Regions from separate parts of the Cytobacillus sp. FSL K6-0265 genome, predicted to be linked through region 2. Evidence: predicted binding sites of a transcription regulator. Region 2 holds the regulator's gene; the other holds the start of a gene.
The links. Region 2 encodes CtsR, which represses protease genes until heat stress. Its sites were predicted from a motif close to ATGGTCAATAAAGGTCAAACA; they were not measured.
Positions count from the first base shown of each region.

Region 1: a site for CtsR is predicted at 6,679-6,699, ahead of clpP (ATP-dependent Clp endopeptidase proteolytic subunit ClpP). Genes of this name have one in related genera too.

Region 1 is NZ_JBBOPE010000001.1:3,774,734-3,790,757, forward strand. It holds gene MHH73_RS19185 (sugar-binding transcriptional regulator) at 1-17, opposite strand, end outside; gene MHH73_RS19190 (glutaredoxin family protein) at 208-468, opposite strand; gene rpoN (RNA polymerase factor sigma-54) at 477-1,811, opposite strand; gene MHH73_RS19200 (class I SAM-dependent methyltransferase) at 2,233-3,009, shown strand; cyclic di-GMP riboswitch class I at 3,184-3,269, shown strand; gene MHH73_RS19205 (hypothetical protein) at 3,638-4,105, opposite strand; gene MHH73_RS19210 (DUF3231 family protein) at 4,115-5,128, opposite strand; gene MHH73_RS19215 (YueH family protein) at 5,480-5,734, shown strand; tRNA gene MHH73_RS19220 (tRNA-Arg) at 6,431-6,502, opposite strand; gene clpP (ATP-dependent Clp endopeptidase proteolytic subunit ClpP) at 6,791-7,390, shown strand; gene MHH73_RS19230 (HPr family phosphocarrier protein) at 7,790-8,053, opposite strand; gene whiA (DNA-binding protein WhiA) at 8,073-9,020, opposite strand; gene MHH73_RS19240 (gluconeogenesis factor YvcK family protein) at 9,048-10,016, opposite strand; gene rapZ (RNase adapter RapZ) at 10,013-10,903, opposite strand; gene MHH73_RS19250 (NUDIX hydrolase) at 10,929-11,387, opposite strand; gene trxB (thioredoxin-disulfide reductase) at 11,938-12,891, opposite strand; gene MHH73_RS19260 (tetratricopeptide repeat protein) at 12,985-14,481, opposite strand; gene hisIE (bifunctional phosphoribosyl-AMP cyclohydrolase/phosphoribosyl-ATP diphosphatase HisIE) at 15,319-15,957, opposite strand; gene hisF (imidazole glycerol phosphate synthase subunit HisF) at 15,954-16,024, opposite strand, start outside.
Region 2 is NZ_JBBOPE010000001.1:97,747-113,770, reverse strand. It holds gene gltX (glutamate--tRNA ligase) at 1-931, opposite strand, end outside; gene ispF (2-C-methyl-D-erythritol 2,4-cyclodiphosphate synthase) at 1,088-1,567, opposite strand; gene ispD (2-C-methyl-D-erythritol 4-phosphate cytidylyltransferase) at 1,581-2,270, opposite strand; gene MHH73_RS00570 (PIN/TRAM domain-containing protein) at 2,357-3,439, opposite strand; gene disA (DNA integrity scanning diadenylate cyclase DisA) at 3,659-4,732, opposite strand; gene radA (DNA repair protein RadA) at 4,737-6,116, opposite strand; gene clpC (ATP-dependent protease ATP-binding subunit ClpC) at 6,276-8,720, opposite strand; gene MHH73_RS00550 (protein arginine kinase) at 8,727-9,806, opposite strand; gene MHH73_RS00545 (UvrB/UvrC motif-containing protein) at 9,809-10,366, opposite strand; gene MHH73_RS00540 (CtsR family transcriptional regulator) at 10,514-10,975, opposite strand; rRNA gene rrf (5S ribosomal RNA) at 11,225-11,341, opposite strand; rRNA gene MHH73_RS00530 (23S ribosomal RNA) at 11,573-14,506, opposite strand; tRNA gene MHH73_RS00525 (tRNA-Ala) at 14,661-14,736, opposite strand; tRNA gene MHH73_RS00520 (tRNA-Ile) at 14,752-14,828, opposite strand; rRNA gene MHH73_RS00515 (16S ribosomal RNA) at 14,928-16,024, opposite strand, start outside.

The sequences.
Region 1 (16,024 bases), 3.7 Mb from region 2:
TTCATCCACTTATTCAATTGTTTACTCCTTTACATGGACATTATATGTCCATGCGAGACGTTTTGTGTCCCGCTAGAATAAAAATATATAATGAAGTGTAAACTTCATTTTTTTCTTCTTTATTCTTATACCCTTTTTACAAAACTTTAATCATAAATTTTATAAAATAACCCTACAACATTATATTAGCAGGGTTATTTTTATTTTTCAATCATTTAACGTTTTTCCACTTAACTTCTCAGAAAGAGTGACATAATCCACTTGCCCATATTGAAGAATCTCACCATCTACTTCAATAACTGGAATCATTAATCCAAAGCGTTCTGTTAGATCATCACTCGTTTCAATATCAATGGCTTCATATTGAAATAAACAATCTTCTTGGACCATATCAATGACAAGCTCAGCTTGCTCACATAAGGGGCAATTTTTTCTTGTATACAGTTTAACACTATGCAATCGGCCCACCCCACTCTCTATTCGTACCTTTTTCTTTTTGAGGAAGAAGGAATTTTTAATTGATCACGATATTTTGCTACTGTTCTTCTTGATATTACAATACCTTTTTCCTCTTCTAGTCGCTGAACTATCACTTGATCTGAAAGAGGTTTCTTCTTATCTTCACCTTTGACCATTTCACTTATTGCGTTTTTCGCCTGCTCAGATGATGTATTCTCAAAGGACGTCGTCTTGATTGTACTAGAGAAAAAGGATCGCAATTCAATCGTTCCAAATGGTGTTTGCGCATATTTTTCACGGACCGCCCGACTGACAGTTGATTCATGTATCTCTAACTCATCAGCGATCTCTTTCATTGTCATCGGTTGCAAATAATTTGGGCCTTTCCAGAAGAATTCAGGCTGTTTTTCTACAATTTTTAATGCTACTTTTAATAATGTTTCTTTTCTTTGTTCTATACTTCTAGCAATCCATTGAAAATCCGTTTTTTTCTCTTGTAAAAAACGATTTACATCCTGATCTCCATCTGTTTGAAACTTGCGAAAATAACCTTCATTAAAACGAATCTTTGGTAGTACATCATCATATATACTTACAGAAAAATCCCCATCTTCCCACTGAATAACGACCTCTGGTGTAATATAAGGTGCTAACTCATTTTGGAAGGCTGCCGCTGGTCTTGGGTTTAATGTTTGCACAAGATCAAACACTGCTTGGATTTCTTTTAGTTCTACTTTCAGTTTTTTCGCAATTTCTTTCCATTTCTTTTCAGCAAAAAGAATAAAATAATCACTAATGACTTTCTCAGCGATTTCATTATAAGGGTGAAGTCTCTCTAATTGTAACCATAGACACTCCTGTAAGTCTCTCGCTGCTACTCCTGCTGGCTCTAAACTTTGTATCTCAATCAAAGCTTCAGTCATATCCTCTTCACTTACATTGAATTTTTCCGCAACAGCTTGTAGATCTGTTTGTAAGTAACCGTTTTCATCTAAACAGCCAATAAGATAGGAAATGAGCTTAAATTCCATATGATTTAATTCTGCAATCGCTAACTGCGAATGTAAGTATTCTTGTAATGTTGTATGGTTTTTCGAACCGATTTGTTCAATCCAGTTTTGTTTATTGTCATCTACTTTTTGTTTCGATGATTTCATTCGATCAAATCTCGGTTCGGCTGCTTGTGCAGGACTCTCTTCAATTTGCATAAGGGGATTTTCTAACGCCTTACTTTCCAAAAAGGCAGATAATTCTTGTGTATTATATTGTAACAGCGCAATCGCTTGTGTAAGCTCTTGCGTCATGGTCAATTTTAATGTTTGCTGTTGCCACAACCCTGCTTTCAAGTTCATTCTAATCCCCCCTTAACCCCATTCTACAATATTCATCAGAATTAGTGTATAGAAATAAATTGGTACTCACCACATAACTATTCATTTTCTAGAGTAAATATCATCAAAAAAGAAAAAGGAAGATTAATCGATGGCGGAAAGACGATTTGAGATTGCAGCGGTACAGGAAGAAAAAAAGGGAAAGAAATTATGGTGGAGTAAACTATTTCAACATAAGGGAGTGTCTCTTTTGCAACATTTGTTGTTTTAAATTACTTGATTAGGTTATTCCGCAAATTGGCGAGATTGTTGCATAAGGGAAAGACAATAATAAGTAATGCTTATCATATTTTATAATAAATTAGTATTTTTGCTTATGCTGAATGATAGATATACTATTTATTGACAGAGAGGGTTGCAAAAGAGAAGGAGGAGATATTAAATGGGAATTGACTTTCATAACAAAGGAAATCGCGATACTTATACAACACGAAGAGCTGACGACTCATGGATGGAAGTAATACACAATCTCGTGCCCATCGAAAATATATCAAATGCCTTAGATGTTGGATGTGGTGGAGGTATCTATTCCAAGGCAATGGCAGACATGGGGATTGATTCCGTTACTGGTATTGATTTTTCAAAAGTTATTCTAGAAGGTGCAAAAGAAAATTGCAAAGCATACGAAAGTATTTCGTTTAAGCATGGTGATGCTTTGGAAACAGGTTTAAATGATAAGAGTTTCAACTTAGTGCTTGAAAGAGCGTTGATCCATCACATTAAAGATTTAGAATCCTGTTTTAAAGAAGCATATAGAATGCTGAAAGACAACGGCTTTTATATTGTTCAAGACCGTACTCCTGATGATTGTTTGGTGAAGGGTAGTGAGAGTCATATTAGAGGATATTTCTTTGAACTTTTCCCAAGGTTAGCTAAAAAAGAGAAGAATCGCAGATATAATAGTCAATTTATAATTAAAAACCTTAAGGCCGCAGGATTTAAAGATATTGAAGAAGTGAAGTTGTGGGAAGTAAGAAAAGTGTATGAAAGTAAAGGGGAATTGTTTAAAGACCTAAGTGAAAGAACAGGAAGAAGCATTTTACATGAGCTAAACGATGAAGAATTAGAACATTTAATAGATCATATTGATGAGTCAATAACAGCAGATCATCACATAGTTGAAAAAGACAGATGGACAATTTGGAAATCAGTGAAATAGTTCGTTTGATGAATTGTAATAAAAATGATTGCCTGCAAAAAGCCACGTTTGTTTAGTAAAAGTTCGAATGCAACGATTGTGGAAACTAAACAATTATTAGATTTTTCAGTTATTTTTCCCTTTAGTTACAAAAGGGCCTTTGTCGACCACACTTTATGAATATATGATAAAATCTATCATATTGGGCAAATTTTACGAAAGTAAAAGACGCAAAGCCACGGGCCTAAAGCATATATTGTCATGGCAGCCGGGTTGCAGATGTGTAAGGTGATTATTTTTCGCTTGAATCATTCTTACCTCTTTACGGACTTTCTAAAAGTCTCCTATATAAAAACCTTTCTAATTTTGCCTAAATTTCCCACAAAAAAGAAAGGCGTGTCTTATGATCTATCCAACCGTACAAAGCGAAGAAACCCATTTAACCCATATTGTCAAAGACCAACACTCTTGTATATGCGGTTTCCGCTATAATGTTTTTGCTACATTTACGAGGAAAGATTTGAAGAAAATCCAATTTAGATCGAATGAAAAAATCACTTGTCCCGTATGCAAAGCAACAGTAAATGAGGATTAATAGTATACATACCAAATTTAAAAGCCAACCATCTCTTAATCCGAGGGTTGGCTTTTATGATGAAGTTGAAAATTTAAGGATGACAAAGCGAATCAGCCAACCAATTATGATACCAGGAATGACAGCTAACATCGGTAACCATACGGGCCCAAAAAACACGCCAAATATTGATACCTCTGTTGAATACATCAGACCAACCGTTACAAAATACGCACAAAATACAAATGGTAAGAATGAATACTTACTCCCTTCTCCTCCAGCATCCTTATAAGCATCCCAAATAGCGAAGAAGTATAAACAAGGATAAAACATAAGCCATCCATAGTTTGCGGCCTCAGCAGCTTGATGAACTTTACCTTGAAAGCTCAACATAATAATTTCATTAAAATTACCCATGACATTAAATAAAATTTCTAAAACTAAAAATACAGTACCTTTAAACAATCTTCCATTTAAATATTGACCAAAACCGGGAAAAGCAATCGACCAAAACAATTTTTCAATCGGGTTATTTTTTTTCACAGAACATCCCTATTTCCTTTTCTTTTTGGAAATATTTCTATGATTTACTGATTGAGGGGCTTGTTCAAGCCAACCGTATTTAATTAATAAACTTGCCGATTGATTGCCTAAGTCTAATGTTTCGGTCATTATCTTTGCATACATTACCGTTAAATCCCGTCTTGTAGTCGTACCTAATGCTGTCCCATAATAGCCGGACAACGTAGCAATAAACATCACTACTTGGTATAGCATTAACTTTTCTGAAAAAGGTGGTGTCGTGGAATTAAGCACTTCTGAGTCCCAAGTTGGTGAAACAGAAATGCTATCTTTAATTAAAGCATTAGCAAATTCTTGGACATTTTCATCGAATAAATCAAGGCCTTTCCGCAAAAATTTCTTGATATCATCTGAACTAACTGTTTGACAAAGACCTAAAAACAGGGCCTTTCCTAAAGCATTTCTTTGCATATCATTGTATACATTCATAATTTCAATGACTGATAATGCTCGCTGTTCACCTATAAAGCCACTTAAGTAACTATTTTTTTCAGCGATTTCAATTTTTTCTGGGATAGGAATAGACGGTGAGGGGTGAAAAACACCCTTATCTTGCTGCAATTTAATCGCGTTTCTATATAATTGTGAACATTTTTTTAATGCCTTTGAGAAAATTTGGTCCACATCTTCATGAATCGCAATAGCTAATGCAGTTCCATAACCAATCATGCCATAACGGGTCATATCATGCATATACGCAAGGATAAATACATCTGAGTAAAGCTTTGGAGCAGTTACATTGACATCTTCTTCTTCACTAAAGGCTTTCGGCAATGGATGGTTGTTCTTATTGTAGATCGTCGTTATATCAAAAATAATTTCATCACACATCTCGATAGCCGTCTCAATAAATTCCTTAATATCGCCTTTATCAGCTTTTTCATAAAAATACTGCAGGACGCATTTATACATTTTATTATTCATATAGGCATTCCATAGCTGCGCTAACTCAGATGCCGTTAACCTTTGATCTTTCTCCGCCATATTAACCCTCCCACTGAAAGATTATCTTTAGCGTGTCCTTAACCTCAAGGAAACATTCCCAGTTTTTTTACATTCACATACAATTAAATTTTTCAGGATCTATCATCTCTCCGTTACGTAATTTTTATTTCAAAAAGCCGCAGGATTATCGGCTCTTTTTTTAATCCATCTTTTGTTAATTAATTTGATTAATATTTATTTTGAAGCAGTTAACATTCCAGTAATTATTGTAGACTTTCTCCCTAGAGCCTTTTGTCACCTTTTCAGTGTTTCTAATAGCTTTTGCTTCCTTTGCATACTTTTCATTTATATAATACTTTTAATAAAGGGAGAAGTTGAGGTGTAGAACAGATGAAATATCTTCAAGAAAAAATGCATTTATTAGGAGAAAGACACTCAAATGTATACATAATTAAAACTCCAGATGAAAAATATATTGTCTCTATTCCTGATCTCCATTGGTCAGCACAAATAGGTTGTTTAGATGAATTCCAACAAAAAGTAGAATACCTCGATGACTCACTCTCATTTCATCTTTATGAAGGAAATTCATACGAGTTAGCCTATAGACTGTCAAAACTTACTGAATTAAAACTACTTCGTTAAACTTCGGATTAAAATGTTTTTTTATTCTTCATACATAGAAATTTATTTAGTAAACAAACTAATTAGAAAAACTTGCTGTAGGTGATTATCTTCTTCTATTCAAATGAAATATTCGGAATGCTCATTTTCGGGGGATTGTTAGCCCCAACGTCATTGTTCTTTTTTAAAAAAATTCATTATGGCATAGTCATAGCAGCCATGTACATAAATATTATAGTTGTCATGTTTCTTTTCAGCGTTTTTATAGATTTATGAGCAGGCTCTTTTTATGAAGCATAATTTATGGCATCCAAGCATTAAAATGATTGAACATAAAATAAATGATTATATTGTTCACCAACCAATTATCCCTTTCGACAGGGCCTGCTCACGCTCACATACTTTTCTTTAGGAGAAATTTTCTTAAATTGCTGATTACCCTTTAGTCATCATAAAATCGCCTATTATATTCTCTATTGAAGAGTCACTGCTTGGCTCTTCTTTTTTGTTGCGAATAATGATGTATATCGAGAGCTAATAAGAGGCGTTTTTTAGAAAAACTTCTTAAATAGTAGAATATTAAGAATAATTCAAGAGTACATTGATTCATGTACATCCGATTAAGGCAAATAAAATAGGCGTTTTTTATTCTTTGCCGGACAAAAGTCGGGCAAAAAAATAAAAAACGCCTACAATCTCTTATATCATCACTTTTAGCGCCCTCGGAGGGAATCGAACCCCCATTTTAAGAACCGGAATCTTACGTGCTATCCGTTGCACCACGAGGGCATTTTTTTATGTAAGAACACGTTTTTTCTTGGTGTTACGAATATTAATTATATGGGAAAAGCCCTTTATTTGCAAGCATTCGTTGTTTAAAAGCGAAAATTTGTGGGTATCATGGATACGAGTAAATCAACTTAGAAAAAAATGTCGAATAATTCTCTTGAAATAATCAAGCGATTCGTTTGACCTTAATTGACCAACCATGTATGATGAAACTACATACATTTACCAATGGCGAGGTATAAAATACCTTTCCAAAACTTTTTTTGACCTTTAAAGGAGGAATTGGAAATGAACTTAATCCCTACAGTAATCGAACAAACAAACCGAGGGGAACGCGCTTATGACATTTACTCTCGCCTATTAAAAGATCGCATTATCATGTTAGGCAGTGCGATTGACGATAATGTGGCTAACTCCATCGTGGCTCAGCTATTATTCTTAGAAGCAGATAATCCTGAAAAGGACATCACGCTTTATATTAATAGCCCAGGCGGAAGTATCACTGCTGGTATGGCCATCTATGATACGATGCAATACATCAAACCAAATGTTTCAACAATCTGTACTGGTATGGCTGCATCCATGGGTGCATTCTTACTAGCAGCTGGTGAAAAAGGAAAACGTTTTGCGCTTCCAAATAGTGAAGTCATGATTCACCAACCACTAGGTGGCGCTCAAGGGCAAGCAACTGAAATCGAGATTGCTGCTAAACGCATCCTATTCTTACGTGAAAAATTGAACCAAATTCTAGCTGAACGCACTGGCCAACCTTTAGATGTGATTTCTAAAGACACAGATCGTGATAACTTCATGACTGCAGAAAGAGCACTAGAATATGGTCTTATCGACAAGATCATTACAAACAATACACCAGAAGCGAAAAAATAAGCATCACAAAGAACAAAAGCCATCAGCATTTCATTTGCTGATGGCTTTTGTTCTGCAAAAAATCGGTAGTTGTTAGATTAACTATTTAGTGATCATGCATAGTTAAATAAGATTACGTTTCATTATGGATTTACAAATAGTTGAGGTGAACGAAAAATGAGGGGATAAAAGTAGTAGAAATAGAATAACTTGTTGCGTTTGATTTTTGAGTGGCCATTTCAATCGATATAAGAGGAGAAATTACATAGCTGCGCAATTTCACTTTACTCAGTCTTCTTTGCCATTTCTCTTCTCGATAGCTGAACAATTTCTTTTCACTCATTCTTCACAATAAAGCGCACCGCCATCGGTAGAAACATCTAGCAATGAGGGTGCGCACTTATTCGGGTTTTAAGCAGATTATGAAACAATGTCCTCTTGTAAGAGGGCAGTCAGTTTATTTAAGGCTTCGTTTTCATCGTTGCCTTCAGCAAGGAGGGTGACGGTTGAACCAGCACTTAGAGATAGGCTCATTAATCCCATGATACTTTTGGCATTTACTTTTTTTCCGCCTTTTTCGATAAAGAGATCGGCTGTGAAGCGATTGGCTTCCTGCACTAACTTTGCAGCTGGGCGTGCCTGTAAGCCTGTTTTTAGTTTGACTTTCACTTGTCTTTCTACCATGTCCTAACCTCCAAAAAACTTAAGATTCCTTCCATTGCCCTGTTTTAATTTTTTCTGCAATTTCATCAATTTTTCTTAGGCGATGATTGATACCCGATTTGCTTATCGTGCCACCAGAGACCATTTCTCCGAGTTCCTTTAAAGTCACATCTTGATACGTCACACGCAATTCTGCAATTTCGCGTAATTTCTCAGGTAACACCTTTAGTCCAACGGTACCCTCTATATATCTTATGTTTTCGACTTGTCTTAAGGCAGCTCCAATTGTTTTATTTAAATTGGCTGTTTCGCAATTGACCAAGCGGTTAACCGAGTTTCGCATATCTCTAACAATCCGTATATCTTCAAATCGTAAAAGCGCACTATGAGCACCAATAATATTAAGGAATTCTGTAATTTTTTCCGCCTCTTTTAAGTAGGTAATAAAACCTTTCTTTCTTTCCAATGTTTTACTATTCAATCCAAAAGTATTCATTAATTTCGACAAGGCGTCATTATGTTCCTTATACATCGAAGCAATTTCTAAATGATACGAAGAGGTTTCAGGGTTATTGACTGATCCCCCTGCTAAAAAAGCTCCTCTTAAATACGCACGTTTACAGCATTTCTTTTTAATTAAATCCATTGAGATATCATGGATAAATTGAAAGCCAGCACTAATAATGTGCAGATCATCAAGAATTTTTTGTGCTTGCTCCATAAGTCTAACAATATAAACATTATTTTTCTTAAGTCTCATTTTCTTTCGAACAAGCAATTCAACTTGCACATCATAATTCCTTTTGATAAGCGTATAGATTCTTCTGGCGATCGCTGCATTCTCAGTTTGAATATCTACAATTAACATTTTATTTGAAAAAGAGAGAGATCCGTTCATACGGATCAAAGCGGATAGTTCTGCCTTTCCGCAACAATCCTTTGTCTCCAAGTTCGTTAATTCTTTTTTCGTTTCCGAAGCAAAAGACATACTTTCTCCCCCCTAACCAGACAAATACTAGTTTTTCATTATATCATCTACAATTAATTGATAAATCATTTTTGCAACTTCATTCGTTTTATGACGGATTGCTCCTTTTTCAAGGCTAACAATCTCACCCTGTAGCACTTGCAAGCCCTGTTCGACTAATCGATCACGGTCATAATAAACAGGCTTCGCACGTTGCTCTTCATAACGTTCTTGAATATCTTCTGGTATTTCTTCATGATTGACAAGAATCAGATCTAAACACGGCTCAGCCATATGATCAAATATTGCCTGTACGTGGTCACTGGCACGATAGTCCAATGTTTCCCCTGCCTGCGTCATTAAATTACAGATATACAGCTTTTTGGCATGAGAACGGCACACTTCCTTACCTACAGACGGTACAAGTAGATTGGGAAGTATGCTTGTGTAAAGGCTTCCGGGACCAATGATAATGAGATCAGCCTCTCGAATCGCTTCAATCGTTTCCGAAAGTGGACTTACCGTCTCAGGTGTCAAAAATACTTTCTTAATCTTTTTGCCAGAGTAAGGGATTTTTGATTCTCCTGAAACGATACTGCCATCTTCCATTTCTGCATGTAATACAACACTCTGTTCAGCTGCAGGTAAGACTCTTCCATTAACATTCAATACTTTACTCATCTCTTGAATCGCATGAACAAAGTCACCAGTAATAGAAGTCATCGCTGCTAGAATCAGATTACCTAAAGAATGACCCGATAATTCATTGGACGTTTTAAAACGATGCTGAAACATTTCTTCCACAAGAGGTTCCACATCTGATAACGCTGCCAAAACATTACGAATATCTCCTGGAGGTGGGATATTTAATTCTTCTCTCAACCTACCAGAGCTACCGCCATCATCAGCAACTGTCACAATGGCTGTCAAATCAAGGGGATATTTTTTTAATCCTCTTAATAAAACTGGCAACCCTGTTCCACCGCCAATGATAACGACCCTCGGCTTTCTATTCATGTTGTTTGCCTTCTCCTCTCAATGTCACGGTGAGTGATGCGAGTGTTGTAGTCTTGCTTAAAATGGTTAGCGATATACTCGGTTAGTGCTACAGATCGATGCTGTCCACCCGTACATCCAATCGCAATAACAAGTTGGGATTTTCCTTCACGTTTATAATGCGGGAGCATAAATGCTAGTAAATCCGTGACCTTTTCTAAAAATTTATTTGTTTCATTCCATTTCAAAACATAGTTAGACACTTCTTCATCCAAGCCTGTCTTCGGACGCATATGCTCAATATAATGCGGGTTTGGCAAGAAGCGAACATCAAATACAAGATCGGCATCAATCGGTAATCCATGTTTAAAACCAAATGACATCACATTGACAGTGAAGATAGATTGTTTATTCACAGAAAACTCATGGAGTATCTTTTCTCTTAATTCACGCGGCTTCATATTAGATGTCTTATAGATAATCTGCGCCCTACCTTTTAGATCATCTAATAATTCTCTCTCCAATTTGATGCCTTCCATCGGTAAGCCTGATGGCGCTAATGGATGAGAGCGACGCGTTTCTTTATATCTACTTACAAGGGTTGCATCGTCCGCATCAAGGAAAAGAATTTCTGGTGTGACCCATGACGTATCTGCTAAATCATCTAACGCTTTGAAAAGATGCTCAAAAAACTCACGGCCACGTAAATCCATCACAAGCGCAACCTTATTCATCTTATTCCCTGAATCCTTCATCAGTTCAAGAAATTTCGGCAATAAGGTCGGTGGTAAATTATCTACACAAAAAAAGCCTAAATCTTCGAAGCTTTGAATCGCCACTGTTTTACCTGCGCCAGACATTCCTGTAATAATGACCATTTGTGTTTCTTTTGCTACAACCGAACTCATTTCTCGCTTCCCCCTGTATTCATTTTTAGCTTGGATCTAAGCGGTAACTAATTAATTCAAAATCAGGTGTATAAGTAAATGTACCGTAAATCATGCGATTACCATTAATCATATATTCAAGAATATGATGATCTCCTGCAGCCATTGGTAAATCTTTCACTTTATCCACTTCGACCCATCGCAATTTTCCTTCTTCAGACTCATCTACATTCAACCCGTCCGCATCTGTAGCAAAAAATGTAAACATCATCCATTCCGAAAGTACTTGATCTCCATCCTTCATAATGAAAGTAAATATCCCTTTTATGTTTGGATTCCTTAAGTAAATCCCCGTTTCTTCTCTATATTCTCTGATACAAGAGTCACGCACCGATTCACCTGGCTCCATCTTTCCGCCCGGTGCAACCCACCATCCACGGCGTGGCTTTTGTAGCAACAATACTTGGTCATCTTTTAATAATACGCAGTTTGTGACCCGCTGCATCCTATTCACCTCTTACTTTGTGCTACTCATTATTAGAGAACAGACTAGACTTAAAGGAAAAATACTCTAATGAATGAAAGCATAGTATTTATCATTATATTATACTATTTTTGTCATAGCGCTACAACGATACAGGTTGAACATGATTCTTCGCCCTTAAAAAACCGTTCTAAGCAAATTGTCACGGTCTTCTTTAGTAGAATGTCATCTTTCATATAATCTGTGGAAAAAAACTTCAGAGTGATTCGCAAATACATTTTCCTCCACTCTTATTTCTATATTCGGAGTACGTTCGTTCCTTTTTCTCCTACTTGTACAAGTAGTTACTGATATTGCTCTGTTTAAACATCCATATATTATGAGAATTGTACTTGAACCAAAAAAAGAGCACAGGAGCTACCTGTGCTGTAAAAGGAATATATCTTTAAAAGGGGGTCAATTTCTATTATTATCATAACCGAAATTTGTTTCACCCAGGTTACAGTAGAGTTAAAACAAAATGACTTTTTGTAAATGATGGATAAAGTCGGTTTATGATCCCCTTTTTTCATTAATTTGCAGCTGTTTTTAGACTTTCTTGAAGTTCTTCAATATAGTGCTGAGCCGCTTGGGCTGCAATGCTACCATCACCAGTTGCAGTAACGATTTGGCGCAATGTTTTTTCACGAATATCCCCAGCAGCGAAGATACCAGGAACTTTTGTTTCCATTTGATCATTGGTTACAATATAGCCTTCTTCATTTGTAATACCAAGACTTGCAAAAGGTTTAGATAGTGGATTCATACCGATGTAAACGAACACGCCATCCGCTTTGAATTCTTTTTCTTCACCTGTTTCTGTAGATACAATCGTGACACTGCCTACTTTTCCGTCCTTATCATTGACTTCTTTCACTGTATGGTTCCAAATGAAATCAATTTTATCATTATCAAAGGCACGTTGTTGTAAAATTTGTTGTGCACGTAGTTTATCGCGACGGTGAATGATTGTTACTTTACTTGCAAAGCGTGTTAAGTAAACACCTTCTTCAACCGCAGAGTCGCCTCCACCAATAACGACAAGTTCTCTTTCTTTAAAGAATGCACCATCACAAACCGCGCAATAAGATACACCGCGGCCGCCTAGCTCTTTTTCACCAGGAATGCCTAGTTTTTTATATTCTGCACCTGTTGTAATAATAACCGCACGTGCTTTGTATTCTTTAGAACCAGCAATGACTGTTTTATATTCCTTGCCATCGATGATTTCTTTAATATCTCCGTATGCATATTCCGCACCAAATTTTTTCGCATGATCGAACATTTTTGTAGAGAGTTCAGGTCCAAGAATATGATCAAACCCTGGATAGTTCTCCACTTCTTCCGTATTCGCCATTTGCCCGCCTGGTACCCCGCGTTCAAGCATTAATGTAGATAAATTTGCACGAGATGTATATACTGCCGCGGTCATTCCTGCTGGACCTGCCCCTGCAATAATGACATCGTAAATTTTTTCTTCAGCCATCATTCCCACTCCTTTGTCTTGAAGCCTTCTGTTCTATTATGACCTTCTTGGTTTTATCCTATAAAATTTATAGGAAAACGTCCAAGTTTTTGCTCAACGAAGGTATTCATTCAATAAACGCAAATATTTTCTTAAAGTTGATGTAGAAATTCCGAAATTCTTTGCTATTGTTGCTTGTGATACCGTCTCATTTCTTAGCTTATGCCAAGAGTAAGTGATTGCACCGGCATATGCATGAGGGTTTTTAATTGTCACGCCTGCTTGGGTTAACTGTAAATAGGCAGAAAACCACATTAAATATAAACTTGCTTCTTTTGCCCCAACTGGTGAGTAATTTTCATAAAGCAATCCAGCGATATCATGTGCCGTTGAGGTATCTTGAGACGCCTCACCAAATTTTAAATAAGCTAAATAATCCCTCTCTAACGCAGAGAACTTCCTATTCCCTTTTAAATGGTCAGAGTCTAGTAATTGTTCTTTCTTGCCTGAAACGGCTGTTAAAAACAAGGCAAACAATCGTTCTTCTGGATAGTCACTTTCTAACCTTTGTTGAATAGAAGAAACATGATCTTCGAACCCTTGGGCACTTTTTGATGATTCACTCCAAGGCTCCAATCCTTCTTTTTCTGGATTTAATTCAACAGCCCTTTTCCATGCCACTTGAGCAACAGATTCTTTACCAGTATGATAAGCAGCGTATGCGAGCCAGTAGTAAAATGAAGCGTCCCCGTTAAACCCTAGTTTATAGAGGCGACCGAGCCATGCATAAGCTTTATCATATTCACCAATAAGTGCTAAAGTGGCCCCTAATTTAAATTGATGCTCAACTGATATAGGATGTACCTTTAATAAAGCATCTTTTAGCACTCGCATCTCTATAAAGTCGTTTTCGTAAAAAGCAAAAACAAGCTTATTACAAAGGGCATGCAAATTCCCCGGATTGTCTTTGAATACTTGTTTCAACACATCCGAGGCTTTATCTGTTTCACCTAGATAAAAATAAGCTAGCGCTAAATTATTATAAGCAGACCAATATTCGGGGTACTCTTCAATGACACCATTGAGTAATTCGACAGCTTTTGGAAAATAACCCGTCTCAAGTAACTCCCTTGCTTGTTCCTGTTTGATCATTAAGTCGTCCTGCTCATATAGATGTTCATTTAGGTCGTCGTCCTCTAATGTAAGAAGCTCCAACAACTCTTCTGTATCTTCAACAAACTCGCCTTCTGGGTCTAATTCTATATATAATGTCGCATGATGGTAAGCGTCTTTGAAAAAACCTAAATGTGCATAATTATTTGCTAAAAAATAATGGCACTCGATCATCTCTCCGTCTAATTCCTCTAAGATCAATCGGAGTAGCTGATTAGAATCTTGATATTCTCCCATTTCGGCATGCACCACTGCCAATTGACAAACAATCATCGGTTCGCCTGGCTCTAAATGCATTGCACGTTGGAGGTACTTCTTCGCTCTATGAAAATCCCTGCGGTGGTATGCTTTAATGCCTTTTGAAAAATAATACTCACCTGTAGGGATAAATGATAAAATTTTTCCTTTATGATCTCTTGCTTTAGAGTCTTTACGCATGGAATCCTCCATAAAATATATTAACCAATTGAGTATAACATACGAACAACCGCTCGAGAAGGGGGTGACAAGATAAGGAAAAAAGCGAAGATAGAAAGATTATCTAACTCAGCTTAAAAAATCAACATTTTCGAAAAATATGACTATTTTATGATATTTTTTATTAATAAAGTGGAACCTCGCACTATAGCAAAGGAATAACTGTGGAATTAGAATGGATGGAAATTGAATGAGCAACAAATGAGGGTAATGAACAGTTTTGTATGAACATATTATAAATGTCAGTCCTGATTATTTGATAGTGAACGATTTGATTGCCCTTCTCTTCCGGTTTTTGCTCACTCTTACTGCTCTCTTCCTACACTCTTGTGGGGGCATTACCTTTTTGCCCACTCTTCCGGTTCACTTCCCTACACTCTTGTGGGGGCATTTCCCATTTGCCCACTCTTCCGGTTCAATCCCTACACTCTTATGGGGGCATTACCCATTTGCCCACTCTTACTGCTCTCTTCCTACACTCTTGTGGGGGCATTACCTATTTGCCTACACTTCCTGCTCTCTTCCTACACTCTTGTGGGGGCATTTCCCATTTGCCCACTCTTCCGGTTCACTTCCTACACTCTTATGGGGGCATTACCCATTTGCCCACTCTTCCAGTTCAATCCCTACACTCTTATGGGGGCATTACCTATTTATTCACTCTTCCGATACACTTCCTACACTCTTGCCCACCTATTCCCTTTTTCACATCTAGTCGTTTCTACTAACCTTATAATCCCAACAGCAGGCGCACCAAAAGACGATTTCTATTCCACAGAAATCGTCCCATTCAATCGTTTATGAAACTGGCTTTTTCTCTTCATGTCTTTTCTTCAAGACATTTAATACTTCTGCAAAAGGCAGTTCTTGTTCACGTAAAAGCACCATTAAATGATAGAGTAAATCAGCAGATTCCCATTTAAGTTCTTCTCGATCACGATTTTTAGCAGCAATGATTACTTCTGCTGATTCCTCGCCCACTTTCTTCAATATTTTGTCGATGCCACTATCGAATAAATAGGTCGTATAAGCTCCATCGGGACGGGCGTGTTCACGCTCAGCTATTACCTCTTCCAACCTTTTAAGAATTTGATAATCTGCAGCAATGCTTTTTTCTTCCTCGGTATAAATCGTTTCATGAAAACAGCTAACTTCGCCTTTATGACAAGCTACACCGTTTGGTAATACTTGCACTAAAATGGCATCCCGATCACAATCCCACTTCATTTCTACTACCTTTTGCGTGTGACCACTGGTTTCACCTTTATGCCAAAGTTCATTACGTGAACGGCTGAACAACCAAGTTTCCCCTGTTTCAATCGTCTTTGCTAAAGATTCTTTATTCATGTACGCAAGTGTTAAGACTTCTTTCGTTTCACTATCTTGAATAATTGCTGGCACAAGGCCTTGATCATTGAATTGCACTTGATCAATCATCTTACATACACTCCCTTATCTTTTATATATGCCTTCACTTCTGCGACAGAAGTTTCTTTATAATGAA
Region 2 (16,024 bases):
TAGATAATCTTGACTCATCAAAGATTTCAATTAGCTCTTCTTTTGAGAATAATTCTTCCTCTCCACTCGGAGACCAGCCAAGTAAAGCGATAAAGTTAAACAACGCTTCAGGCAAGTAACCTAGCTCTTCGTATTGTTCAATGAATTGAATGATTGACTCATCGCGTTTACTTAACTTTTTACGACTTTCATTCACTATTAGCGTCATATGACCAAATACAGGTACTTGGAAGCCAAGCGCCTCATAAATCATAATTTGTTTAGGTGTATTAGAAATATGATCATCCCCACGTAGTACATGAGAGATTTTCATTAAATAATCATCAATGGCTACAGCAAAATTATATGTCGGTGTCCCGTCTTTTTTGACAATTACATGATCACCAATGCCATCTGACTCAAATGACACTTCCCCTTTAACCATATCATTGAATGCATACACTTTTCCTTGTGGGACAAGAAATCGAATACTTGGTTCTCTTCCTTCAGCTTCGAGTTGTTGGCGATCATCATCTGATAAATGTCTGCACTTTCCGGAGTAAATCGGCGTTTCGCCTTTAGCCATTTGCGCCTCACGCTCAGCTTCTAACTCTTCTTCCGTACAATAACATTTATAAGCTTGTCCACTATCAAGTAACTGTTGATAATACTTTTTGTATATTTCGTTTCGTTCTGATTGACGATACGGACCATAGCCACCATCTTTATCAATACTTTCATCCCAGTCTATACCAAGCCATTGTAAGTATTTTAATTGACTCTCTTCGCCGCCCTCAATATTACGCTTTTTATCTGTATCTTCAATACGAATGATGAATTGACCATTTTTACTACGAGCAAATAAATAATTAAACAAAGCTGTACGCGCATTACCAATATGTAAATGTCCCGTTGGACTTGGTGCATAACGTACACGAATATCACTTGACATGATGATCCTCCTTCAAGATCGGGTTCTATTTCGAAAAACCGCTGATTGCTGAATAAGCCAACCTGACGATCCATCTTTTTTATCAAAAATTTAATATAAATAGCACCCTTTATTTTATCATCCTACTGTAAGTTGTCAAAGTCCTTAAATGACGGACTAGGCTCTTTTCTGCAACAACACAACCACTTGAGCAGCAATTCCTTCGCCCCTGCCTGTAAATCCTAGTTTTTCCGTTGTCGTTGCCTTCACGTTAATGTTCTCTACTTCTGATTCTAACAATTCCGCTATTCTTTCTCTTATAGCTGGAATATAAGGAGCCATTTTTGGTTTTTGTGCAATAATGGTACAATCTGCATTCACAAGTTCATAACCCTTATCTTTTACCAATTGCCACACATGTTGCATCAGCTTAGCTGAATCCGCATCTTTAAATTCTGGGTCTGTATCAGGAAAGTGCTTACCAATATCACCTTCACCAATTGCACCTAAACAGGCATCTGACACTGTATGTAGTAAAACATCCGCATCTGAATGTCCAAGTAATCCTAATTCATATGGAATCGTAATCCCACCCATAATCAGTGGTCGTCCTTCAACTAATTGATGTACATCAAATCCTTGTCCAATGCGAAACATTCTATCTTCTCCTTTAGATAAAGTCATCTCTTTTATTTAAAATCGCCTCAGCAAAATAAATATCCTCAGGCGTTGTTAGTTTAATATTATCGTAATTCCCTTGTACAAATGCAATCTTATTATGGACTCTCTCCACCAGGCTTGCATCATCGGTCCCTACAAAATGATCCTCTTGTGCTTTCTCATATGCCGCTTGTAAAATACTAAGCTTAAAAGCTTGAGGGGTTTGTACCGACCACAGACGTGATCGATCAATGGTTTCCTCTACTAATCCATCTCGTCCCTTTTTAATTGTATCTTTTACTGGAACGGCTAAAATGGCGCCATCATTGCACTGAGCTTGAGATACAAGTTGGTCGATATGCTCTTGTTCAACAAAAGGACGGGCCGCATCATGCACTAACACAATTCCTTCACCTGTTAATTCACGAATCACATTACTAATGCTATGCTGTCTTTCCTGTCCACCGCTGATATATGCCTTTACCTTATCAATCCCATGCTCAGCAATTAACCTACTTATCTCCTTTTCCTCAGCAGGATTAATAGCTAAATAAATCCCTTCACACGCGGAATCCCGCTGGAAAACGTTCAATGTATGTATAAATATAGGTACCCCTCTTAACTCTAGCAACAGTTTATTTTTTGAGGCACCCATTCTCTTCCCTTGCCCTGCTGCAGGTATGACAACTCTATACCCCATAATCTCCTTTAACTCCCTTAATCAGCATAAAAAGCGGAAGAAAAGAGCCTTTTTACAGCTCCCTCTTCTGCTTCTCCTATACTATATTATAATGCTTTTTCTAAAAGTTTTGGTTTAGCAAAAATCATTCTACCCGCAGACGTTTGTAAGACACTTGTCACGACTACATCAATATGCTTACCAATATAATTTCTGCCTTCTTCTACGACAATCATGGTACCGTCGTCTAAGTAGGCAATCCCTTGATTCTGTTCTTTTCCGTCCTTAATGACCTGAACCTTCATTTCTTCCCCCGGAAGCACAACCGGCTTCACAGCATTCGCCAGATCATTAATATTTAGAACTGCGACTTTCTGTAGCTCGCATACCTTATTTAGGTTGAAATCATTGGTTACAACCACACCGTTAGTTAATTTCGCTAACTTCACTAGCTTACTATCCACTTCTTGTATTTCTTCAAAATTACCTTCGTAAATTTCTACCTTAATAGACAGCTCACTTTGAATACGGTTGAGAATGTCTAAACCGCGGCGACCCCGATTTCTCTTTAACACATCAGACGAATCGGCAATATGCTGTAATTCTTCTAAGACAAAACGAGGAATAACGATGGTTCCTTCTAAAAATCCTGTTTGGCAAATATCAGCTACCCGACCGTCGATAATCACACTTGTATCTAATATTTTTAGCTTATTCACATCAGATTGACTATCTTCTTCTTCAGTTAACTTTTTCTTTTTGTTCGTAAAAAGATTGAGTAATTCATCTCGCTTTTTAAATCCAACTTGAAAACCTAAATATCCAAATAACAGCGTTAAGACAATAGGAGCGACAGTATTTAATACCGGTATCTCGAGTGTTGACAACCCATAACCAAGTAAAAACGCAACAACAAGACCAAACACCAATCCAACACTACCAAATATAATATCGGTAATTGGCACCTTTACAATCGATTCTTCTGTCCATTTAATGAAATTGACCACATGGTCAACCGCCCAAAATGTTAAAAGATAGAAAATAATAGCTCCTAAAACGGCGGAAACATAAGGATTATTTAATAATGGAATGTCATCTAAACTGATTAGATATAGTAACTCTGGTATCACAAAGATTCCTAATGTGATCCCAAATATAAGGAAACAGACTTGTACAATTCTCTTTAACATTCCCTCACCTCCTTTTATTCATTATTAACAAATTCCAAAAATAAAAAACGCACAATATTGGAAAATTTTATATTATAAACAAAAAAAATTATTGCAGTAAACTAAATAAAAGGATAGAACAAACGGTTATGAATACTCTTAGACTAGCACCGCAAGTAAGGGAATGTCAAATGATAAACTACCTATTCTATCATAAGGTGGATAGTAGTTCAATGGTATTTATAAATGTCGATCGGAAAAAAATTGGTCTTGTATAAGCTTGAGGCCTTCGTCAATCTTCCTAGCCCGTACCTCTCCTATACCTTCTACCTCATCTAATTCTTCAATAGAAGCTGCCGCTATATACCTCAGTTCCTCAAAACGATCAACGAGATTATCAATAATAATAGGTGGTAGTCGTGGCACCTTATGCAGCACACGAATCCCTCTAGGATGAATGACTTCTTCAGTATGAATATAGCCATGGAAGCCTAGTAATTTCATGATAACTGAGTCTTCTAAAGTCTCACCTTTTGATAACTCTTGAAGCTTTTGAAGCGCTTCTTTGGCCTTAATATCACGATCATTAGCATAATCCATAATAACGAATTCTGATTCTCTTTCCATTTCAATCAGTAACTCATTCATTTGTAAACGAATAAGACGTCCTTCTGTCCCTAACTCGCTTAAATAAGTTAGTAATTCATTTTTAATTCTTAACAGCATTTCTATATTATGCATAACATTTAACACATCATTATAAGTCACCTGTTCTTCAAATTCGAGAATACCTAAATTAGATATACTTTGCTCAAGAACCACTTTATATTTTTCTAGTGTGGTAACTGCCACATTGGCCTTTGTTAATATCACACCAATATCCTTTAGTGAATAACGAGAAGCCCCTTTATATAAAGTAATGACGTTACGGCGTTGTGAAACAGCAATAACAAGCGCACCTGTTTGTTTCGCCACCCGTTCTGCTGTCCGATGTCGCATCCCTGTCTCTGAGGAAGGAATACTCGAATCTGGTGCGAGTTGGGCATTAGCAATCAGGATTTTGTTTCCTTCTTGATTGAGAATAATCGCCCCATCCATCTTCGCTAGCTCATATAAGTAGTTTGGCGAAAAAGGGCAATTAATTTGAAAGCCCCCATCCACTAAACTAGCAATCTGCTCCTTAGAACAAAGAACAATTAATCCACCCGTATTTGCTCTTAATACATTATCTATACCTGCACGTAGGGGTGTCCCTGGTGCTAAAAATTTCAATAACTCACTGATTGTAATTTCGCTTTGTTTCTTTGAATCCATATGCTTACCCTCCTAATGCAGCTTCAAGTGCTTCACTAACCGAGTGAACACCAATCAATTGAACATTTTTAGGACCTGTCCAGCCACTCAAATTATTAGCCGGTAAAATAATCCTTTCAAACCCAAGTTTCGCAGCCTCCTGGACTCGCTGTTCAATTCTTGAAACTCTCCTTATTTCTCCAGTGAGGCCCACCTCACCAATAATGCAATCTGTTGCTCTTGTTGGTTTATCTCGAAAACTTGAAGCGATACTGACTGCTACCGCCAAATCAATTGCTGGTTCATCTAGTTTTACCCCACCGGCAACCTTCAAATACGCATCTTGATTTTGTAACAACATACCGACCCGTTTCTCCAATACCGCCATTAATAGAGGCACACGGTTATGATCAATCCCTGTTGCCATTCTTCTTGGGTTGCCAAAACTCGTAGGGGATATTAATGCTTGTATTTCTACAAGAACGGGTCGAGTTCCTTCCATTGAAGCCACAACAGTTGAACCCGCTGCTCCTTGTGATCGTTCTTCTAGGAAAATCTCTGAAGGGTTTGCCACTTCTTCTAAACCTAATTCTTTCATTTCAAAAATACCCATTTCATTCGTAGAACCAAATCGGTTTTTGACTGCTCTTAAAATTCGATACGTATGATGCCTTTCCCCTTCAAAATACAGCACCGTATCCACCATATGTTCAAGCAACCTAGGGCCTGCAATTGACCCTTCTTTTGTTACATGCCCAACAATAAAAATCGCAATCCCTTTTGTTTTCCCGATTCTCATAAGCTCAGCCGTACACTCTCTTACCTGTGAAACACTACCAGGAGCCGAGGTCACTTCCGGATGATAAATAGTTTGAATGGAGTCAATGATAACAAAGTCCGGCTTCACCTCATCAATCGTTTGACTAATCTCTTCTAAGCTTGTCTCCGCATAAACAAGTAAATGTTCTGATGAAATATTTAATCTGTCAGCTCGTAGCTTCGTTTGTCTTATCGACTCTTCTCCAGAAATATAAAGTACCGAATGCTGTTTATTAGATAATTGGGAAGAAACTTGCAAGAGTAGTGTTGATTTCCCAATCCCAGGATCTCCACCAATTAAAACGAGCGATCCTCTGACAACGCCACCACCAAGAACGCGATTTAACTCCTTCATTTCCGTATAAATACGTGGCTCATTGACTGTTTCGATTTTTGGAATCGGCGTCGCTTTTGCTCTAATCGTTGTCTCTTGTGTATGTGCAAACGCCCCTCTCCTCGAGTTAGCAGGCTTCTCTACTTCTTCCGTCATTTTGTTCCATACGCCACACCCGGGGCATTTCCCCATCCACTTTGCCGATTCATAACCACATTCTTGACATATGAATTTTGATTTTCTTTTCGCCAATCTTCATTCTCCTTCTCTTTCGTACAACACATTTATATTCCTTACTATATCAATGGAACCGTTTGTATTCAAAGGTTAACATATAATTGGAAGAAAATTTGTTGTAATCAAAAAAGGTACACACTATTGATTAGCGTGTACCTTCTCTCTAGCATTTCATTATTTTTGTGCAGTACCAGTTGGTTCAGCTGTTTTTACGACAAATTCGCCGTCCTCAACATCGATTACTACCTCTTGACCAGTCAGCACTTTTCCTCTTAATAATTCCTCAGATAAGCGGTCTTCAATATGCTTTTGGATCGCTCTTCTAAGCGGTCTTGCACCATACTCTGGATCGTAGCCTTCTTCGGAAATTTTTACCTTAGCAGCTTCAGATAGGGATAATGTAATATCCTGTTCTTTCAAGCGGTTCGTTAAGGCGTCGGACATGAGTGTAACAATCTCTTGCAGATGCTTTCTTTCTAATGCATGGAAGACAATAATCTCATCGATACGGTTTAAGAATTCAGGTCTGAAGGCCTTTTTCAATTCCTCCATAACCTTGCCTTTCATATCTTTGTAATCATGTTCATCATCTTGAATATTGAAGCCTACATATTTATTGCGCTTAAGTGCTTCTGCACCAACATTTGACGTCATGATTAACACCGTGTTTCGAAAATCGACTGTACGCCCTTTAGAATCTGTTAACCGTCCATCTTCTAATACTTGCAGAAGAATGTTAAATACATCCGGATGGGCTTTCTCAATTTCATCTAGTAAGACAACTGAATACGGTTTTCTACGTACTTTCTCAGTTAATTGGCCTCCTTCTTCAAATCCAACATAACCTGGAGGTGAACCAACTAATCTAGATGTGGAGTGCTTCTCCATATACTCCGACATATCGATGCGAATCATTGCTTCCTCATCACCGAACATCGCTTCAGCTAAGGCGCGAGCAAGTTCTGTTTTACCCACCCCTGTTGGACCTAGGAAAACGAAAGAACCGATTGGTCTCTTCGGATCTTTAAGACCCGCTCTCGCCCGTCTAACTGCTTTAGAGATCGCCTTAACGGCTTCCTCTTGACCAATTACGCGAGAATGTAAGATTTCTTCTAAATTCAATAGTTTTTCTGTCTCAGTTTGTGCCAATTTAGTAACCGGAATTCCTGTCCAGTTAGAAACGACATTGGCAATATCCTCAACAGTCACTTCACTATTTTCTTTCCCTTGCTTTTCTTTCCACGTTTTCTTCGTTTCTTCTAACTTTTCTCTTAGTCTTTGTTCATTGTCTCTTAAAGAGGCTGCTTTCTCAAACTCTTGACTTTGAACAGCTGCATCCTTTTCTTTTCTTACATCTTCTAATTTAACTTCCAACTCCTTGAGGTTCGGAGGCGTTGTATAAGAACGGAGACGAACTTTTGAACCTGCTTCATCAATTAAATCAATCGCTTTATCTGGTAAGAAACGATCAGAGATATAACGATCTGATAATTTAACTGCCGCTTCAATGGATTGATCCGTAATGGTCACACGGTGATGAGCTTCATATCGGTCACGTAGTCCTTTTAAAATCTGTACAGACTCATCTGCAGTTGGCTCATCAACCGTAATTGGTTGGAATCTACGCTCAAGAGCTGCATCCTTCTCAATATATTTGCGATACTCATCTAGTGTCGTTGCTCCAATACATTGTAGCTCTCCACGCGCAAGTGATGGCTTTAGAATATTTGATGCATCAATCGCTCCTTCTGCTCCACCAGCGCCGATTAATGTATGCAACTCATCAATGAACAAAATAATGTTACCAGCTTGACGAATTTCGTCCATCACTTTCTTCAAACGATCCTCAAATTCGCCTCGGTATTTCGTACCTGCAACAACCGTACCCATATCTAATGTCATTACACGTTTATCACGTAGCGTCTCAGGCACTTCATTATTTATGATTTGTTGTGCTAGGCCTTCTGCTATTGCAGTTTTCCCAACACCAGGTTCTCCAATTAATACTGGGTTATTTTTAGTTCTTCTGCTTAATACTTCAATTACACGTTGAATCTCTTTACTACGGCCAATAACTGGATCTAAGCTTCCTTCACGTGCGATGGCAGTTAAGTCTCTTGCCAAGCCATCTAATGTTGGTGTATTTGCATTGGCTGACGAGCTGCCCTGATGTCCGTTAGACTCGCTACTTCCAAGTAATTGTAGTACTTGCTGTCTTGCTTTATTTAAACTTACACCAAGGTTATTAAGTACTCTTGCAGCTACACCTTCACCTTCTCTAATTAAACCAAGCAAGATGTGCTCAGTTCCCACATAGGAATGGCCCAACTTTCTTGCTTCATCCATTGATAGTTCAATTACTTTTTTAGCTCGTGGTGTATAATGCGGTGTTTGGGAGGCTTCTTGCCCTCTACCTATTAGATTTTCAACTTCCGTTTGAATTTTTTCTGAACCCAGACCTAAGGCATAAAGTGCTTTAGCGGCAATTCCTTCACCTTCACTTACTAACCCTAGAAGTATATGCTCAGTTCCAATATTGTTATGTCCTAAACGAATGGCTTCTTCCTGTGCTAATGCTAATACTTTTTGTGCTCTCTCAGTAAAACGTCCAAACATCATCTATCATCATCCTCCCAACTCTTGATCTTCCATTTTTAATCTTTCTCGAATAAGAGAAGCTCTGCGAATATCCCGTTCAAACGGTCGCAATGGGCCTCCAGCATATTGCTGTAAAAATCCTGGTTGTGTTAAGACCATTAACTCATTTAATATATTTTTTGATATGCCTTGTAGATAGTCCATGTCTATTCCAAGGCGAACATCCGATAAACATCTAGCCGCTTCTTTTGACTCAATGATTCGGCTATTAGATAAAATACCATAGGATCTGAAGACTCTATCTTCTAATTGTATGTTAGAGGTTTTCGCTAATGCTTCTCTTGCTGACCTTTCCTGCGAAATTAATTGCTCCACAACACTTTTTAAATCCTCAGCAATATCTTCTTCTGATTTCCCTAATGTGATTTGGTTAGAAACCTGAAAGATATTACCTAATGCTTCGCTACCTTCACCATAAATTCCTCTAACAACTAAACCAAGTTGGTTAATTGCCGGAATGATTCTATTCATTTGGTGAGTTAATACCAATCCTGGTAAATGCATCATGACAGAAGCTCTAAGTCCTGTGCCTACATTAGTTGGGCAACTAGTTAAATACCCTACCTGTTCATCATATGCATAATCAATCTCAGTTTCTAACCAATCATCAATTTGATTAGCAACTTCTAATGCTTCTGATAATTGAAACCCTGGAAATAAACACTGTATACGTATATGATCTTCTTCATTCAACATAATGCTAACCTCTTCATTTTCTGTAAGTAGGCAGGCACCATGACTAGCGTTTTCTGCTAAATGAGGACTAATTAAATGTTTTTCCATCAACACCCTTTTTTGCAAAGGTTGTAGATCATCCATCTGCAATAATGAAAAGTCACCATACGTATCAAAAGTCGATTTTTCCATTCTTGCTTTAATAATATCTATTACACGTTTAGCTTCATCATGGGAAAAGATTGTTGGAAAATTAACCTGTTTAATATTGCGGGCTAAACGAATTCTAGAACTAAGTACGATATCAGAATCAGGACCTTCCGCACTCATCCAAGAGCTGACAGCCTGATTGATAAACCTTTCTAAAGACAAGTTCATTCCCCTCCCTCTAGATGGTTTTTCATTTCTTTTTCCAATTGACGTATTGCGTCTCTTGTCTCTGCAGCTTTCTCAAATTCCTCTTTAGTTATAAGTTCTTTTAAGGTTATTTTCAAATCCTCAATTTGCTTTTTCAAATGGATATCTCCACCCATTCTTGTGGGAATTTTACCGTTATGATTCCAATTCCCACTATGAAGTCTCTTAATAATTGGCCTCAACTGTGCTCGAAAGGAATCATAACAATGGGCACATCCAAATTTCCCGACTTTAACAAATTGAGGAAAGGTCATCGAACATTGTTCACACTGTACTACCTGCGTTTGTTTATTTAACTGAGCTTGGTTATTTGCATAACTCGTATCTATATTAAATAATCCGCTCAATAGATTATTAATAGAAAATCCAGAGCCGTTATTTATCATAAACATATCGCCATGTTCTTGGGCACATTTTTCGCATAAATGGAACTCAGCCTTTTCACCATTCATAATTTTTGTAAAATGTAGAGTCGCAGGTCTCTGATTACATTCTCCAGAGCCGTTATTTATCATAAACATATCGCCATGTTCTTGGGCACATTTTTCGCATAAATGGAACTCAGCCTTTTCACCATTCATAATTTTTGTAAAATGTAGAGTCGCAGGTCTCTGATTACATTCTTGGCATATCATCTGTTTCACCCCTCCATACTTTACAGCCTACTTATATTTCAATGTATTTAGCATCGCAACAAGCATCCTTGCTCTTAACTCATCCCTATAGGGTAACTCTAAGTAAAGAACTGAACGGTCAATGACACTCAACATAATCTTCGCTTCTCTAGTAGTAATAATCTCTTCTTCAACTAATCTGTTTATAATATTTTCAGCACTATTTTGAGAAATACGATCACGTACAATCCCAATCAATTGATTAATTAAATCAACATAATCATATGCTTGCACTTTGGTAATTCTTATATAACCACCACCGCCACGTTTGCTTTCGACAGCATAGCCTTTTTCAACTGTAAACCGAGTATTTATTACGTAATTTATTTGAGATGGGACACATTGAAATTTATCAGCAATCTCGCTCCGCTTAATTTCAACAATTTCCCTTTCACTAAGTTCCAAGACTTCTTTAAGATATTTTTCAATAATATCTGATATATTTTTCACCCGGCCTCCCCCTATCTGACTTTGACTATATTTGACATAAATTATACATGATTTGTGTGAAATGTTGCAACGAAGTAGTATTATTAATTTTCCCCTTTTTTTCTAAATCTCAAACGTATGAAAGATAGGTTCGTTCATTAAATTTATATTATGTATAGATTATTTAATTGTTATTTGTCCATTTAAATAAACGAATGTATGATAGCACTACAAAAAAGAGCACATTCAAATGATGTGCTCTTTCATCTTGCCCGGCAACGTCCTACTCTCACAAGGGGACAGCCCCTAACTACCATCGGCGCTGAGAAGCTTAACTTCCGTGTTCGGTATGGGAACGGGTGTGACCTTCTCGCTATCGCCACCGGACTATGAAATTGTAAGGGAATCGTTCCCTCAAAACTAGGTAATGTTGAAGAAGATTGTTATTGAGTAATCGCCTATGCGTGCTGACGGTACTACTTACGTAGTGCTGTCTAGCTACGGCGCCTAGGTGCTCGAGGTCATAAGCCAAATTTGTCATGAGGTTAAAGAACAACCTCCTGTCAAATTCGTCTTATGCTTGTCGCACCTGGACAAGGCGCCTCCGCATTTCGTTTTTTGGTTAAGTCCTCGATCGATTAGTATTAGTCAGCTACATGTGTCGCCACACTTCCACCTCTAACCTATCAACCTGATCATCTTTCAGGGATCTTACTAGCTTGCGCTATGGGAAATCTCATCTCGAGGGGGGCTTCATGCTTAGATGCTTTCAGCACTTATCCCTTCCGCACATAGCTACCCAGCGATGCCTTTGGCAAGACAACTGGTACACCAGCGGTGCGTCCATCCCGGTCCTCTCGTACTAAGGACAGCTCCTCTCAAATTTCCTGCGCCCACGACGGATAGGGACCGAACTGTCTCACGACGTTCTGAACCCAGCTCGCGTACCGCTTTAATGGGCGAACAGCCCAACCCTTGGGACCGACTACAGCCCCAGGATGCGATGAGCCGACATCGAGGTGCCAAACCTCCCCGTCGATGTGGACTCTTGGGGGAGATAAGCCTGTTATCCCCGGGGTAGCTTTTATCCGTTGAGCGATGGCCCTTCCATGCGGAACCACCGGATCACTAAGCCCGACTTTCGTCCCTGCTCGACTTGTAGGTCTCGCAGTCAAGCTCCCTTGTGCCTTTACACTCTACGAATGATTTCCAACCATTCTGAGGGAACCTTTGGGCGCCTCCGTTACTCTTTAGGAGGCGACCGCCCCAGTCAAACTGCCCACCTGACACTGTCTCCCATCCCGATAAGGGATGTGGGTTAGAATTTCAATACAGCGGGGGTAGTATCCCACCGACGCCTCCACCGAAGCTAGCGCTCCGGCTTCTAAGGCTCCTACCTATCCTGTACAAGCTGTACCAAAATTCAATATCAGGCTACAGTAAAGCTCCACGGGGTCTTTCCGTCCTGTCGCGGGTAACCTGCATCTTCACAGGTACTATAATTTCACCGAGTCTCTCGTTGAGACAGTGCCCAGATCGTTACGCCTTTCGTGCGGGTCGGAACTTACCCGACAAGGAATTTCGCTACCTTAGGACCGTTATAGTTACGGCCGCCGTTTACTGGGGCTTCGATTCAAAGCTTCGCGTGAGCTAACCTCTCCTCTTAACCTTCCAGCACCGGGCAGGCGTCAGCCCCTATACTTCGCCTTGCGGCTTCGCAGAGACCTGTGTTTTTGCTAAACAGTCGCCTGGGCCTATTCACTGCGGCTCATCAAGGCTTTAACACCCTAATGAGCACCCCTTCTCCCGAAGTTACGGGGTCATTTTGCCGAGTTCCTTAACGAGAGTTCTCTCGCTCACCTTAGGATTCTCTCCTCGCCTACCTGTGTCGGTTTGCGGTACGGGCACCTTATTCCTCGCTAGAGGCTTTTCTTGGCAGTGTGGAATCAAGAACTTCGGTACTAAATTTCCCTCGCTATCACAGCTCAAGGTATGTGACCATGGGATTTGCCTCATGGTCCCTCTAACTGCTTAGACGCACATCCAATAGTGCGCTTACCCTATCCTCCTGCGTCCCCCCATCACTCAAACAGAATACGGTGGTACAGGAATATCAACCTGTTGTCCATCGCCTACGCTTTTCAGCCTCGGCTTAGGTCCCGACTAACCCTGAGCGGACGAGCCTTCCTCAGGAAACCTTAGGCATTCGGTGGATGGGATTCTCACCCATCTTTCGCTACTCATACCGGCATTCTCACTTCTAAGCGCTCCACCAGTCCTTACGGTCTAGCTTCAACGCCCTTAGAACGCTCTCCTACCACTGAACATCTACGATGTTCAATCCACAGCTTCGGTGATACGTTTAGCCCCGGTACATTTTCGGCGCGGAGTCACTCGACCAGTGAGCTATTACGCACTCTTTAAATGGTGGCTGCTTCTAAGCCAACATCCTGGTTGTCTAAGCAACTCCACATCCTTTTCCACTTAACGTATACTTTGGGACCTTAGCTGGTGGTCTGGGCTGTTTCCCTCTTGACTACGGATCTTATCACTCGCAGTCTGACTCCCATGGATAAATCTTTGGCATTCGGAGTTTGTCTGAATTCGGTAACCCGATGAGGGCCCCTAGTCCAAACAGTGCTCTACCTCCAAGATTCTTACGCATGAGGCTAGCCCTAAAGCTATTTCGGAGAGAACCAGCTATCTCCAAGTTCGATTGGAATTTCTCCGCTACCCACACCTCATCCCCGCACTTTTCAACGTACGTGGGTTCGGGCCTCCATCCAGTGTTACCTGGACTTCACCCTGGACATGGGTAGATCACCTGGTTTCGGGTCTACGACCACATACTATATTCGCCCTATTCAGACTCGCTTTCGCTACGGCTCCGTCTGTCCAACTTAACCTCGCATGTAATCGTAACTCGCCGGTTCATTCTACAAAAGGCACGCTATCACCCATTAACGGGCTCTAACTACTTGTAGGCACACGGTTTCAGGATCTCTTTCACTCCCCTTCCGGGGTGCTTTTCACCTTTCCCTCACGGTACTGGTTCACTATCGGTCACTAGGGAGTATTTAGCCTTGGGAGATGGTCCTCCCTGCTTCCGACGGGATTTCTCGTGTCCCGCCGTACTCAGGATCCACTCTGGAGGGAACGAAGTTTCGACTACAGGGCTTTTACCTCCTATGGCGGGCCTTTCCAGACCTCTTCGTCTATCTCGTTCCTTTGTAACTCCGTATAGAATGTCCTACAACCCCAAGAGGCAAGCCTCTTGGTTTGGGCTAATCCCGTTTCGCTCGCCGCTACTCAGGGAATCGCGTTTGCTTTCTCTTCCTCCGGGTACTTAGATGTTTCAGTTCCCCGGGTCTGCCTTCCATACCCTATGTATTCAGGTATGGATCCTATCCCATAACGGATAGGGGGTTTCCCCATTCGGAAATCTCCGGATCAAAGCTTACTTACAGCTCCCCGAAGCATATCGGTGTTAGTCCCGTCCTTCATCGGCTCCTAGTGCCAAGGCATTCACCGTGCGCCCTTATTAACTTAACCTATGTTTGGGTTGCTTTCGCTTCCCTCACGGTTGTGTTTATTAAAAAAAGTTTAGTATTTCATACTCTATATAATATAGAGAGAAAATAACTAAGGTGGCGATTACTCGGTAATCTTCTTCATTACATTATCTAGTTTTCAAAGAACGATTTGTTGGTGGAGCCTAGCGGGATCGAACCGCTGACCTCCTGCGTGCAAAGCAGGCGCTCTCCCAGCTGAGCTAAGGCCCCGTATTAAAGTTGAAATGGTGGGCCTAAATGGACTCGAACCATCGACCTCACGCTTATCAGGCGTGCGCTCTAACCAGCTGAGCTATAGGCCCACATAACTTTACGGTAAAGTATTTATTCATATCAAAGAGATTGCACTCTCAAAACTGAACGAACAGTCTAACATCAAGTCAATTCCGTATATTCCTTAGAAAGGAGGTGATCCAGCCGCACCTTCCGATACGGCTACCTTGTTACGACTTCACCCCAATCATCTGTCCCACCTTAGGCGGCTGGCTCCAAAAGGTTACCCCACCGACTTCGGGTGTTACAAACTCTCGTGGTGTGACGGGCGGTGTGTACAAGGCCCGGGAACGTATTCACCGCGGCATGCTGATCCGCGATTACTAGCGATTCCGGCTTCATGTAGGCGAGTTGCAGCCTACAATCCGAACTGAGAATGGTTTTATGGGATTGGCTAAACCTCGCGGTCTTGCAGCCCTTTGTACCATCCATTGTAGCACGTGTGTAGCCCAGGTCATAAGGGGCATGATGATTTGACGTCATCCCCACCTTCCTCCGGTTTGTCACCGGCAGTCACCTTAGAGTGCCCAACTGAATGCTGGCAACTAAGATCAAGGGTTGCGCTCGTTGCGGGACTTAACCCAACATCTCACGACACGAGCTGACGACAACCATGCACCACCTGTCACTCTGTCCCCCGAAGGGGAAAGTCCTATCTCTAGGATTGTCAGAGGATGTCAAGACCTGGTAAGGTTCTTCGCGTTGCTTCGAATTAAACCACATGCTCCACCGCTTGTGCGGGCCCCCGTCAATTCCTTTGAGTTTCAACCTTGCGGTCGTACTCCCCAGGCGGAGTGCTTAATGCGTTTGCTGCAGCACTAAAGGGCGGAAACCCTCTAACACTTAGCACTCATCGTTTACGGCGTGGACTACCAGGGTATCTAATCCTGTTTGCTCCCCACGCTTTCGCGCCTCAGCGTCAGTTACAGACCAGAAAGTCGCCTTCGCCACTGGTGTTCCTCCAAATCTCTACGCATTTCACCGCTACACTTGGAATTCCACTTTCCTCTTCTGCACTCAAGTTCCCCAGTTTCCAATGACCCTCCACGGTTGAGCCGTGGGCTTTCACATCAGACTTAAGGAACCGCCTGCGCGCGCTTTACGCCCAATAATTCCGGACAACGCTTGCCACCTACGTATTACCGCGGCTGCTGGCACGTAGTTAGCCGTGGCTTTCTGGTTAGGTACCGTCAAGGTACCGGCAGTTACTCCGATACTTGTTCTT